One region of the Arthrobacter sp. V1I9 genome, then DNA from elsewhere that is predicted to be linked to it. Evidence: riboswitches for the same ligand, from Rfam matches in the RefSeq annotation. Region 1 holds a riboswitch; each other region holds the start of a gene.

The links. A riboswitch is a leader RNA that binds a small molecule or an ion and turns the genes downstream of it on or off. The one in region 1 is predicted to bind S-adenosylmethionine.
Region 2: it holds a riboswitch for S-adenosylmethionine, as region 1 does, so the genes downstream of both, QFZ70_RS15175 (cobalamin-independent methionine synthase II family protein) here and QFZ70_RS11740 (bifunctional o-acetylhomoserine/o-acetylserine sulfhydrylase) in region 1, are expected to answer to the same signal.
Region 3: it holds a riboswitch for S-adenosylmethionine, as region 1 does, so the genes downstream of both, QFZ70_RS00350 (DUF1737 domain-containing protein) here and QFZ70_RS11740 (bifunctional o-acetylhomoserine/o-acetylserine sulfhydrylase) in region 1, are expected to answer to the same signal.

Annotation. Positions count from the first base shown of each region.
Region 1 is NZ_JAUSYU010000001.1:2,481,743-2,485,571, reverse strand. It holds gene QFZ70_RS11750 (CPBP family intramembrane glutamic endopeptidase) at 6-785, shown strand; gene QFZ70_RS11745 (VOC family protein) at 1,034-1,672, opposite strand; SAM riboswitch class IV at 1,838-1,953, shown strand; gene QFZ70_RS11740 (bifunctional o-acetylhomoserine/o-acetylserine sulfhydrylase) at 1,997-3,322, shown strand; SAM riboswitch class IV at 3,418-3,533, shown strand; gene QFZ70_RS11735 (homoserine O-acetyltransferase) at 3,546-3,829, shown strand, end outside.
Region 2 is NZ_JAUSYU010000001.1:3,263,285-3,267,113, reverse strand. It holds gene QFZ70_RS15180 (uracil-DNA glycosylase) at 11-643, opposite strand; gene QFZ70_RS15175 (cobalamin-independent methionine synthase II family protein) at 859-2,064, opposite strand; SAM riboswitch class I at 2,077-2,181, opposite strand; gene QFZ70_RS15170 (M14 family zinc carboxypeptidase) at 2,404-3,465, shown strand; gene QFZ70_RS15165 (adenylosuccinate synthase) at 3,728-3,829, shown strand, end outside.
Region 3 is NZ_JAUSYU010000001.1:76,968-80,796, forward strand. It holds gene QFZ70_RS00340 (O-succinylhomoserine sulfhydrylase) at 1-984, opposite strand, end outside; gene QFZ70_RS00345 (rhodanese-like domain-containing protein) at 985-1,395, opposite strand; gene QFZ70_RS00350 (DUF1737 domain-containing protein) at 1,392-1,670, opposite strand; SAM riboswitch class IV at 1,684-1,798, opposite strand; gene QFZ70_RS00355 (hypothetical protein) at 1,951-2,205, opposite strand; gene QFZ70_RS00360 (TetR/AcrR family transcriptional regulator C-terminal domain-containing protein) at 2,437-3,150, shown strand; gene QFZ70_RS00365 (aminodeoxychorismate lyase) at 3,218-3,829, opposite strand, start outside.

The DNA of each region.
Region 1 (3,829 bases):
GGTACATGCTGGTTCCCTCCCGCCGTCGTCTGCGGATCGAAGTCTGGATCGTCTTAGGTCTCTCCCTGGGCCAGTCTGCCGTCTACTCGGTGGTGCAGCTCCTCGACAAGATGACCCGGGCACCGCTGGCGGAAGGCACCTCAACACTTAACCGCTCCCAAAGCACCCGCGAGTACTTCGACCTGACCTACCAATTGCTGGACATCATCTTCGCGCTGGTGCCCGTGCTGCTGGTGATCTACTTCCTTACCGACAACAGGCAGTCTGTATCCGGCGACGGCAGCAACGCGGGTTCGGCGTTCCGGAAGCTCGGATTCAACTTTGAGCGCCCGGGCCGGGACCTGTTCCAGGGGCTGGGGCTGGCTGCGCTGATCGGCATCCCGTCCCTCGGCCTGTATGCCGCAGGGAGGGCGCTGGGAATCACCACGGCGATTATTCCCAGTGCGCTGGACGCCTATTGGTGGACCGTGCCGGTGCTGGTCCTGTCCGCCATGCGCCATGCCGTGGTCGAAGAAGTCATCGTGGTGGGATACCTGCTGGACCGGTTCGCAAAGTTCGGCTGGAGCGTGCCGCTGTCCATCATGGTGAGTTCCCTGCTGCGCGGCAGCTACCACCTCTACCAGGGCTTCGGGCCCTTCATCGGCAATGTGGTGATGGGTGTCGTCTTCGCCTGGCTGTATACCCGGACGCGCCGGGTAATGCCCCTGGTGATCGCTCACGCCCTGCTGGATATCGTGGCATTCGTTGGGTTCAGCCTCTTTGGCAAGGCCGTAGGACTGGGCTAGGAGACGGCAAGACAACGCCAGGCAGTGTCCGCGTACGTCACGGCGGCCCATAAACCCATCATGACAAGGGGGTCTGGCATTCCAGCGGGGGCTGGTGTGCAACTGGTGCTTCACAAGAAATGGATTCGGCCGCCATCAGCGGGTGACGCCGTTGTCACCTGCTGATGGCGGCCGAAGCTTAGGAGGGCAGTCTGCAGCACCTACCCATGCCGAGGCCCGGGCAAAGCTGCCCGGGCCCAGGGAGAGGATTAGATCGTCACAGCTCCGTTGGAGGTCTCGAACGTCACCGAAAGGATTCCGGGGGTCCCGTGCGGTGCCACCCACTCCACGGCTACGTCTTCGAGCGGCTTCTCCACCGGCTCACCCAGCCATTCAGTAACGCGGGCAGCGGAACCGGCGATAGTCAGGCAGCTCATCTTGACGTTGCTGTCGTACGCGTTGGACGGGTGCAGGGACGGGTCGCCCTCCCACTTGAGCATGTAGGGAACCTGCGGGTCGGCGATCAAACCGAGGATGCCGATTTGCTTCCAGACCAGTTCGCGGCCGTCAGGAAACTTGCGGTTGCCGTTGACCGAGGACCGCCCGAGCCGTTCTTCGAAGGGGGCCAGGTCGTCAACCTCGACGCACCAGCCCATCCAGCCGCCGCCGGCTGCAGACCGTGCACGCACTGCCTGCCCGAAGGGAGCCTTGTCCGAAGCGGGGTGGTCCAGGACCTCCACCACTTCGAGGTACTTGTGTCCCGCTAGCGGGATGATCATATTCCGGGTTCCGAACCGCGGGTGTACCCCGCCCTTCACTGCCTCAACGCCGAGGGCAGAGGAAATACGTTCGGTGGTGGCAGCCAGGCCATCGTGTTCACAGGCGTAAGAGACGTGATCCATGCGCATGGCAACATCTTGGCACTTTGTGATCGGGCTCTCAGCTAAGGGTAGCCTTACTGGGATTTCGTCTTGTGTACCGTCATTAAGCCCCCGCCGGGCCGAGGAAATCTTCCTGACTATGTTCGTCACAATCCTGTCCGGCAATCAACGCATGTTCCTACACTGAGCTCAGGTCATGAGCGCCAGTGACAAGCCCCGGCTCGCTGGCCGGCAACCCTCCATCCGCGGTGGGGTGCCCCGGGTGAGGACCTGGCTGTCCGGCACCGGCCGGATGGCAAGCGCGGCCCGCGGTGCTTCCAGCATGCCGGGCCCATGTCAAAGGAGCCTTAGTTGTCCAACGGATGGTCTTTCGAAACCCGCCAGATCCACGCCGGCCAGGAGCCGGATGGCGCCACGGGCGCCCGTGCACTTCCCATTTACCAGACCACGTCCTTCGTGTTCCCCACTGCTGAAAGCGCCGCCAACCGCTTTGCCCTGGCCGAACTGGCCCCCATTTACACCAGGATCGGGAACCCCACCCAGGAGGCCGTGGAGCAGCGGATTGCCAGCCTTGAAGGCGGACTGGGGGCGCTGCTGCTCAGCTCCGGACAGGCTGCTGAGACTTTCGCCGTCCTGAACATCGCCGAGGCGGGGGACCACATCGTGGCCAGCCCCAGCCTCTACGGCGGCACCTACAACCTCTTCGCCCACACCCTGAAGAAGTTCGGCATATCAGTCACCTTCGTGGCGGACCCGGACAACCTGGAACAGTGGCGCGCAGCAGTGCAGCCCAATACCAAGCTCTTCTTCGGCGAGGTGGTATCCAACCCGCGGCAGGACGTCCTGGATATCGAAGGGGTGTCCCACGTCGCGCACGAGGCCGGCGTGCCCCTGATCGTGGACAACACCCTGTCCACCCCGTACCTGATCCGGCCGCTGGAATGGGGCGCGGACATCGTGGTGCACTCGGCCACCAAGTACTTGGGCGGCCATGGTTCAGCCATCGCCGGCGTGATCGTGGATTCCGGAAAGTTTGACTTCGGCAAGGACCCCGCAAAGTTTCCCGGCTTCAACACCCCGGACCCCACCTACAACGGACTCGTCTACGCCCGGGACCTCGGTGCCGAAGGCGCCCTGGGCGCCAATCTCTCGTACATCCTGAAGGCCCGGGTGCAGCTGCTGCGAGACCTTGGCTCGGCAGTGTCGCCCTTCAACGCCTTCCTGATCGCCCAGGGTCTGGAGACGCTGAGCCTTCGGGTGGAGCGGCATGTGGCCAACGCCCTGGACGTGGCTCAGTGGCTGGAGTCGCGTGACGACGTCGAATCGGTCGCCTATGCCGGGCTGCCCTCCAGCCCCTGGTACGAGCGGGGCCGGAAGTACGGCCCCAAGGGGACCGGCGCCATCGTCTCGTTCAACCTCGCCGGGGGCGCGGAGGCAGGCAAGCGCTTCGTGGACGCCCTGGAACTGCACTCCCACGTGGCAAACATCGGTGACGTCCGTTCGCTGGTGATCCATCCGGCGTCGACCACTCACAGCCAGCTCTCGCCGGAGCAGCAGGTGGTGGCCGGCGTGACCCCGGGCCTGGTGCGGCTTTCGGTGGGGATCGAGCATATCGATGACATCCTGGCAGATCTCGAAGCCGGTTTCCGGGCGGCCAAGGACGCAACCGGCGCCTAGAGATACCCAGGGCACCCAACGCGGCACAAGCCGGGGAAGTCACAACCAGTCACACTCTTGGCGGCAGGCAGGGGCTGTTTCGTACACTCGAACCAGGTCATGAGTGCCAGTGACAGCCCCGGCTTGCTGGCCGGCAACCCTCCTTCCGCGGCGGGGTGCCCCGGGTGAAGACCTGGCCTGCCGGTCATTCGACGGCGGGCAAGCGCGTAGAAGAGGTCTTGCCATGACGGTTACCGTCACCCGTACAACTGTCCCTGAACATGGGATTGTCCGTTATGCCTCCATCGGGGGACTGGAGTTGGAAGCCGGCGGATACCTTCCGGACGTCACTCTGGCCTATGAAACCTGGGGCACCCTGAACGCGGACGGCAGCAACGCCGTTCTGATCGAACACGCGTTGACAGGCAGCACCCACGTGACCCGGGGCGACACCGAGGAGCCCGGCTGGTGGGAACAGCTCGCGGGGCCTGGTGCGCCGGTAGATACAAACCGTTTTTTCGTGGTGTC
Region 2 (3,829 bases), 780 kb from region 1:
ATTCTGGGGGTCAGACTGCTTTCTGGAGCCCTGTCCGTGCCATGGCGTCGGCGTAGGCGACACGCATGTCCTCGAGGTACTCCTCCTGGCGCGCAGGCGAACCGGCGAAGGCGCGGCCGCTGAGGGAGCGCACCTTGTAAGTCTTCAGGCCGCGGCGCCACAGCAGCGGCACTTCGGTTTTGAGCAGCAGGTTGGCCAGTCGGTTGGCTTCAGTGCCGTGTGCCACGATAACCGAGGCGCGCGGAACCAGTGCCAGGAACTTGAGCAGCGGCTTGAGGCCGGCGGAGATCTGGTCCGGAGTGAACTTCCCGTTTGGCTCTCCGGCAACGTGCCAGGGGTGGACGTTCCAGGGCATCACGAACTCCGGACGCAGCCCCAGCTTCCACTGGATGCCAAGCATCCGGGTGGCAGCGTCGTGGTCCCCGGGGGTGATGAAACCGGACGGGTCGGCCTCGCCGATGTTGGAGTACAGGCTGATGATCCGGCACTCGTCGACGTCGTGCATGGGGTCCACGTAGGGCACTACAGTGCCGGGTTTTGCCTCCTGCAGGGAATCGCACAGTTCGTTCACGGCTGCAACATTGGGTTCGTAGCGGCGGCTCAGGAGCTGCTCATGGAAAGATTCGGGTGCCAGGGCTGTCATGTAGTGCTGGATCTCCTGCGGGGATTGGTGTTGCTGCCACCTCGGAAAATGGGCGCACGGTGGCGCACACATATCCGCGATGGTTGAAATGGGGTGGACCGATTCCTGGTCGGCCTTCACCAGTTTAGCAAGCCCCGCAAAACGAAACGCCGGTCCCGCGCACCCGATTCAAGCGGGGCACGGCACCGGCGGGTCCGGCGTTACGCTATTTCCGGCTACCAGAGCCGCTTGCTGGCCCGGCGTGCGCCCTCGCCCAGTGCTTCCAGCTTGGCGAACGCAATCTGGGGGTGGACCCTGCCGCCGAGGCCGCAGTCGGTAGAAGCGATGACGCTCTCGCGGCCCACCGCTTCTGCGAACCGGACAATCCGGTCGGCCACCAGGTCCGGATGCTCCACCACATTGGTGGCATGGGAAACGACGCCCGGGATGATGACCTTGCCCTCAGGAAGCTTGGTGTCCTCCCAGACCCGCCATTCGTGTTCGTGCCGCACGTTTGCAGCTTCAAAGGAGTAACCGCCGGCGTTGATCTGGAGCATGGTCTCCACCAGGTCCGCCAGCGGAAGGTCCGTGGTGTGCGGGCCGTGCCAGGAGCCCCAACAGAGGTGGAAGCGGACCTGCTCCTCGGGAAGGCCTCGGAGGGCGTAGTTCAGTGCCTCCACGCGGATCTGCGTGAACTTGAGGTAGTCCGCGACGTTGGGTTCGGGGCTGATCTGGTCCCAGTTCTCGGCGATGGAGGGATCATCGATCTGCAGGATCAGGCCGGCGTCGATGATGGCCTTGTACTCTTCGCGGAGCGCGTCGGCACAGGCGTAGATGTACTCCTCCTCCGTGGCGTAGTACTCGTTCGTGATGCGGGAGGCGCTGCCGGGGGAGAGCGCTGCAACAAAGCCGTCCGTGAGTCCGGTGGCCGCCAGCCCGGCCTTCAGGTTGGCGATGTCGGAGGCGACGGCGTCCTGGCCGGTATAGACGAGCGGGCCGGTGACCTTCGGGAACGGCTTGGGGCCACCCGTGAAGATGCCGCTGGTGGGATCGTTGTAGGCCTCGGAAAAGATGGTGCGGTCGCGGCGGTGGATGAAGCCGGTCAGCTGGACGTGGCCCGGGGTGGATTCCTTCGGTTCGACCGCCCACTTGGCGTCATTGTCCAGCTCCAGGCCGCCCATCCGGGCAAAGGAGTAGGACCACCAGGCGCCGTAGTCCACGGACGCGGACATGGCGTGCCCGTACTCGCCGTCGTTCGGGATATCGACGCCCAGGCTTTGCTGGCGCTGGACCAGGTCCACTACGGACGCGGTGAGGAGTTCGTTGTAGCCCTCGACGTCGGCAGGGTTTTCCTCGCGTGCGGCATTGGCGGCGATCAGCTCAACGGTGCGGGGCAAGGAACCTGCGTGGGTGACGCGGATATGGTCTGTGTTCAAGGTCATGCTGAAATTTCCTTTCCATCGGTCCTGGCAGTAGCACCTTCACAGGCAGGACGTCCCTGCACTTGGGGGTTGCTGCGGCGTCAGCGATCCAGGTCTCTCGGCCGCTCCGGATGGTTCACTCTCACCTAAATCCAGATGGCTCCCCGGGAGCAAATCCGCTTCGGTTTGTTTCGCAACAGGCAGGGCGCCGAAGCCACGCTTTCGAAACGTAATAACTGCATGTGTATTCCTGTTATATCCATTGACAGCTTTCGCTGAGGTTGGTTGGCTTTTGTCACAGCCCGCGATGGGGGACATGGCGGGCTGGCACACCTATGCACTCGAAAGAGGTACCGCACCGTGAAAAAAACCCTGGCAACCTTCAGGACCCTGGCAGTTACCGGAGCCCTGGCCCTGGCCGTAGTGGCAGCGCCCGCCCCTGCCATCGCTGTGGGCGAAGGCCCCAACTATGACGGCAACGGCCAGATCACCACATCCAAGCTGGCCTCCTATGACCAGATGGTTTCCTTCCTCAAGGACCAGGACACCAAGCAGCCGGCCATGGAGCTGGAGGTTATCGGGCAGACCGTGAAAGGCCGGGACATCCACCTGGTCAAGTACATCTCGGATCCGGCCAAGCCCACCATCCTGTACCTGACCCAGCAGCACGGCAACGAACAGCTCACCACCGAAGGTGCGCTGGAATTCGTCAAGCACCTGGGCACCGGAAAGTCCGGGAATGTCCTGGACGGCGTGAACATCCTGATTGTGCCCATGCTCAACGCAGACGGTGCCATGGGGGACGTGAACTTCCCGCTGGACGACTACCTGGCCAAGGGCGACCGCAATATGACCCGGTACAACGCCGAAGAGGTGGACCTTAACCGGGACCATGTGGCCAAGATCCAGCCGGAAACCCAGGCGCTGCACAACAACGTGATGCGCAAGTACAAGATCGACTACATGATCGACCTGCACCACCAGGGCACCCGCAGCCAGCGTGACGGCGAACTTGTGTCCGGGTCCATCCTGTACCCCACCACCCCCAACGCCAATCCCGCCGTTGTTGAAAAGTCCAAGCAGTTGGGCGCCGTTGTTTTCAACAGCGTCGACTCCACAGGCTGGGGCCACCTCGGCAAGTATGTGGGGGGCAGCGCCGAAACCATCAGCCGCAACGGCATCGCCGTCGAGTACGGCATCTCGACGTTGCTGTTTGAAATGCGCGGCATGTCCGACCACTACCTGGATGGCTACGCCCTGGGGCTCCGAAGCAACGGCTACCTGATCAAGCAGACGGTCACTACCCTGACCGCCACCGCCGCTGCCATCGCTGACGGATCAATTGCCGACGCCGACACCTCCTTCTGGGACAACCTGGCCACCCAGACCTCCCGCCCGGCCGGGGAAACCGACGACGAATAGCATCCGCTGACAGCCCGCCGCGGTCCTTCACCCGTGCAGGGTCCTTTACCCTGCAAGAAGGGCCGCGGCGGCCCAACGAGTGGACAAAGTAGCTGATCGGCTAAACTTGGGTGGTAAGAGCCCCGGAACTCTTGCGTCGCTGTGCTGCCCCGCAGACCAGCGAAGGCCGGTCCATTCGGGGCATTCTGATGAACGGCGTTGCGCCAGGCCTGCCACATCGTGGCGGAGGCCCGGGCAGCCCGAACGAATGGGGGAGGATCCCATGCCAGCAATTGTGATCGTAGGAGCCCAATGGGGCGACGAAGGAAAAGGCAAGGCGACCGACCTGCTGGGCGGCCGTGTTGACTACGTCGTCAAGCCCAAC
Region 3 (3,829 bases), 2.4 Mb from region 1:
TTCTTTGCCCGAGCGGCCACCCGTCGTCGCGAGTTCCAGGGTGAGAACGGTGCCGCCGGCACTCATCTGCTTGGCGGCGAGTTCATACTGCGGGTGCGACTTCAGCAGCGGGTACTTTACCCAACTCACGGCAGGCTGCTGCTCCAGCCATTCGGCCAGCTGAAGGGCTGAAGCCGAAGAGTGGTTGACGCGGAGGGCCATCGTCTCAAGGCCTTTGGTGAGCACCCAGGCGTTGAAGGGGGACAACGACGGGCCGGTGTGGCGCATAAGCTGCTTGACCGGGCCGTCAATGAATTCCTTGGTGCCGAGGATGGCGCCGCCCAGCACCCTGCCCTGACCGTCGATGTGTTTGGTCCCGGAGTAGACAATCACGTCCGCGCCGAACTTTCCGCACCGCTGCAGCAGGGGAGTGGCAAAGACATTGTCGACCACCACCGTGGCACCTGCCGCGTGCGCAAGTTCGCTGACAGCGGCGATGTCCACAATTTCCTGCATCGGGTTGGACGGCGACTCAAAGAAGACGGCGGTGGTGGGCTGGGACAGGGCATCGCGCCACTGCTCCAGGTCCGGGCCGTCCACGAACACTGTCTCCACACCCCAGCGCGGCAGGATTTCGTTCAGGATCACAAAGCAGGAACCGAACAGCGAGCGGGCGGCAACCACGCGGTCGCCGGCAGCCAGCAGGGCACCCAGGGCGGTGAAGACGGCGGACATGCCGGACGCTGTCGCGAAGCACGCCTCGGTGCCCTCGAGGAGGCGGAGCCGCTCCTGGAAGGTAGCCACGGAGGGGTTGCCGTAGCGGGAGTACACAAAGCGCTCGTCCTCGCCCGTGAAAGCGCGCTCTGCCGCAGCCGCGGATTCATACACGAACCCTGAGTTCAGGAACACCGCCTCGCTGGTTTCCTGGAAATTGGTGCGGTCAAGTCCGCCACGGACGGCCTGGGTGTCGGGGCTCCAGCCGGCGGCGTCTTCGTTAAAGGTCACTTAGTTCTTTCCGAGATTGGTGGGCAGGCCGCGGTTCTTCCAGCCGTTGACGGTGCGTTCGCCGTACCGGTCGGGTTCGCCCTCGAAGCCCTCCAGCACGTTGTAGGAGGTGAAGCCGGCCCGGGTGGCAGCAATGGCGGCCGCGATGGAACGCTGCCCCGAGCGGCACAGGAATACCAGTTCGGCCGAAGCGTCCTCCGGCGCCTGCTGCGTCAGGTGAGTAATAAAATCCGGGTTGGGGATGCCCCCCGGGAACGTCCACTGGATGAACAGCGGATCGTTGTCGGTGGCCTTTGTGTCCGGGATACCGATGTGGGCCCATTCGCCTTCGGTGCGCACATCCACCAGGATGGCGCCCTGCTCCAGCTTGTCCCATGCCTCCTGGGGCGTCAGGTCTCCTGCGTAGCTCATGCGTGGCCCTCGCCGTCGAACTCAAGGTCGTCGCCCGCGGATTCGAGGTCATCCACGGCGGTAGCAACTGCTGCATCGGCGGAAGCGATGGCTGCCGGAAGAACCAGGGCTTGCGCAACAATCACCTTGCCGCCGTTGGACGTGGCGGCAGGGCTGCCGTGAAGCACATAGCCCTCGGCCAGGGCGGTCGAAACCCGTTCACAGAAAGACCTGTCATCGGGCCCGGTAACGAGCCGGTAGGAGAGTCTTTCTTCAGGGGCAGGTGCGTCAGACACGACGGATCTCCTTCTTTCACGCTTGCAACACGATTCGGTCGATATGCCGAGTATTCACCTGAGGCACCCCGCCGCGAAAGGAGGGTTGCCGACCGGCCAGTCAGGGCTTGACGCCGGTACTCATTACTCCCCAAAAAAGTAACACTTGGCGCGCGGCACCGCATCGCCGCCGTCGTCATGTTCCGTAACTGAGCGGGGCGGCCGCCCAGCTGTTGGAGCAAACGAAAGGCGTGAAGGGCTGCCCGCTGGGGGGCGCTTCACGCCTTTCCTTTGATGTCGTTTATACGATCCCGGGGCAGCTCGCCAGGATGTAGTCGGCTGCGGCCGGACCCTTCATCCGCAGGCCGTTATGGCTCGGGCTGATCCTGTGCTTCATGCCTGCCCAGAAGGCGGCTTCCATTCCGGGTGCCTGCTGGTTGATGAAGCACCAGCTGGTGTAGAGACCATAAAGGCGGTCACCGCTGAGGCTGTGGTCGGACGCTTGGTCGAGGTGGGTGGCTTCCTGGAGAAAAAGATCGAACTGCGAATGTGCCATGACGGCGTCCCTTCGCTAAGTGCGTGTGTACCGCCGTTCGGCTACAGCAGCGAAATCCTCAATGCCCTGCACGGGGCCACGGAGGGGTGATCGAGACCTTTGGAATCGATGGATTGAGCGGTGTCAACGCCCTTACTACAATGTAGACTTTACCCGTAGACTACATATACAGCAAGCGTTTGGAGATACCCTCTCCAGAACGCTTGCCGCCGGCTCCAGAACGGAAAAATCATGCCCTCCCCGAAAACCCCCGGCCCTGCCAAGGGCCGCGCCCCAAAGGAGCGGCTCAACCGTGATCTGGTGCTCAACAAGGCATTGGAGCTGGTGGACGCGGAAGGCCTTGACGCGCTGACCATGCGCCGGCTGGGGCAGGAGCTGGGCCGGGATCCGATGAGCCTTTACCGCTACGCAGAGAACCGGGCGGCGTTGCTCGATGGCGTTTCGGAGCTCGTTCTCAACGAACTGCCCATCCACCCGGAGGACCCCGACTGGAAAGCCCAGCTTCGGCACATCGCGCATAACCTTCGGCGGCTCGCGCTCGAACATCCCAACGTGGTGCCGCTGCTGGTGACGAGGCCGCTCTCCACTCCGCTGGGTCTGCGCCCGCTGGGCACCCTGCGCCCGCTGGAGCAGATTCTCGCCCTGCTGATTGGCGCCGGATTCAGCCCTGCCGACGCCCTCCACGTCTATAGGGCCTACTACGGGTTCCTCTATGGCCACCTTCTGAACGAACTGCAGGAGTTCGTGGTTGACCCCGAAGAGAATGAAGTGCTGCTTCGGCTAGGGCTGCACCGGCTGCCGTTCAAAGAGTTTCCCCATCTCCGTGCGTTGGCTCCGGCGCTCGCCGAATATGACGGCGAGGCTGAGCTGGACCAGGGCATCACCATCCTGCTTTCCGGCCTCGAAGCGCAGCTGATCGCGCAGCCAAAAGCTCCCCCCGCTTAGCGGCGGGAAGTGCGGCAGCTACTCGAAGGAAGCCCGGCGGCGGTCGGTACTGCGGCAGTGGAAACCGCTACGCGATGCTGGCAAACAGCTCGTTCAGTTCCGCGGTCAGCTCTTTCTGCACCGCCGGGGTGCCCACGTCTTTGCCATCGATGCTGTTCACCGGAGCAAGCAGGCGCACGCTCGAAATGAGCCAGACAGCGTCGGCGTCCAAAATGTCCTGGGGCTCCAGCGGACCGTACCCCAGTTCCCAGCCGGCCGCTTTGGCGGCGGCGAACAAGGCACCCTGGGAGGTGCCCGCGAGGATACCGCTGTCCAGCTGCGGTGTGATGAGGCGCTTGACGGACGTACCGTCGTCGGCCGTTTCCACGTGGGCCATCAGCACAGTCGACGTGGGGCCCTCCAGGACGCGGCCGTCGGAGGAGATGAAGATGACGTCGTCGGCACCCTGCTTGTGGGCATGCCGCAACGCCGCCATGTTGACCGCGTAGGAGAGCGTCTTGGCGCCGAGCAGCAGCCACGGGGCACGCTCGGCAACGTCGCTGTCGTAGCCCCGGTCGAGGAGGATGACGTCGATGCCGGCCTCGCGCTGGCGGCGCCCGGCCGCTCCGACAGGGGAAACCTGTACCCAGGAGGTGGGGGCTGAGGCGCCTTCGGCTCCGCGGGTCACCACGAGCTTGAC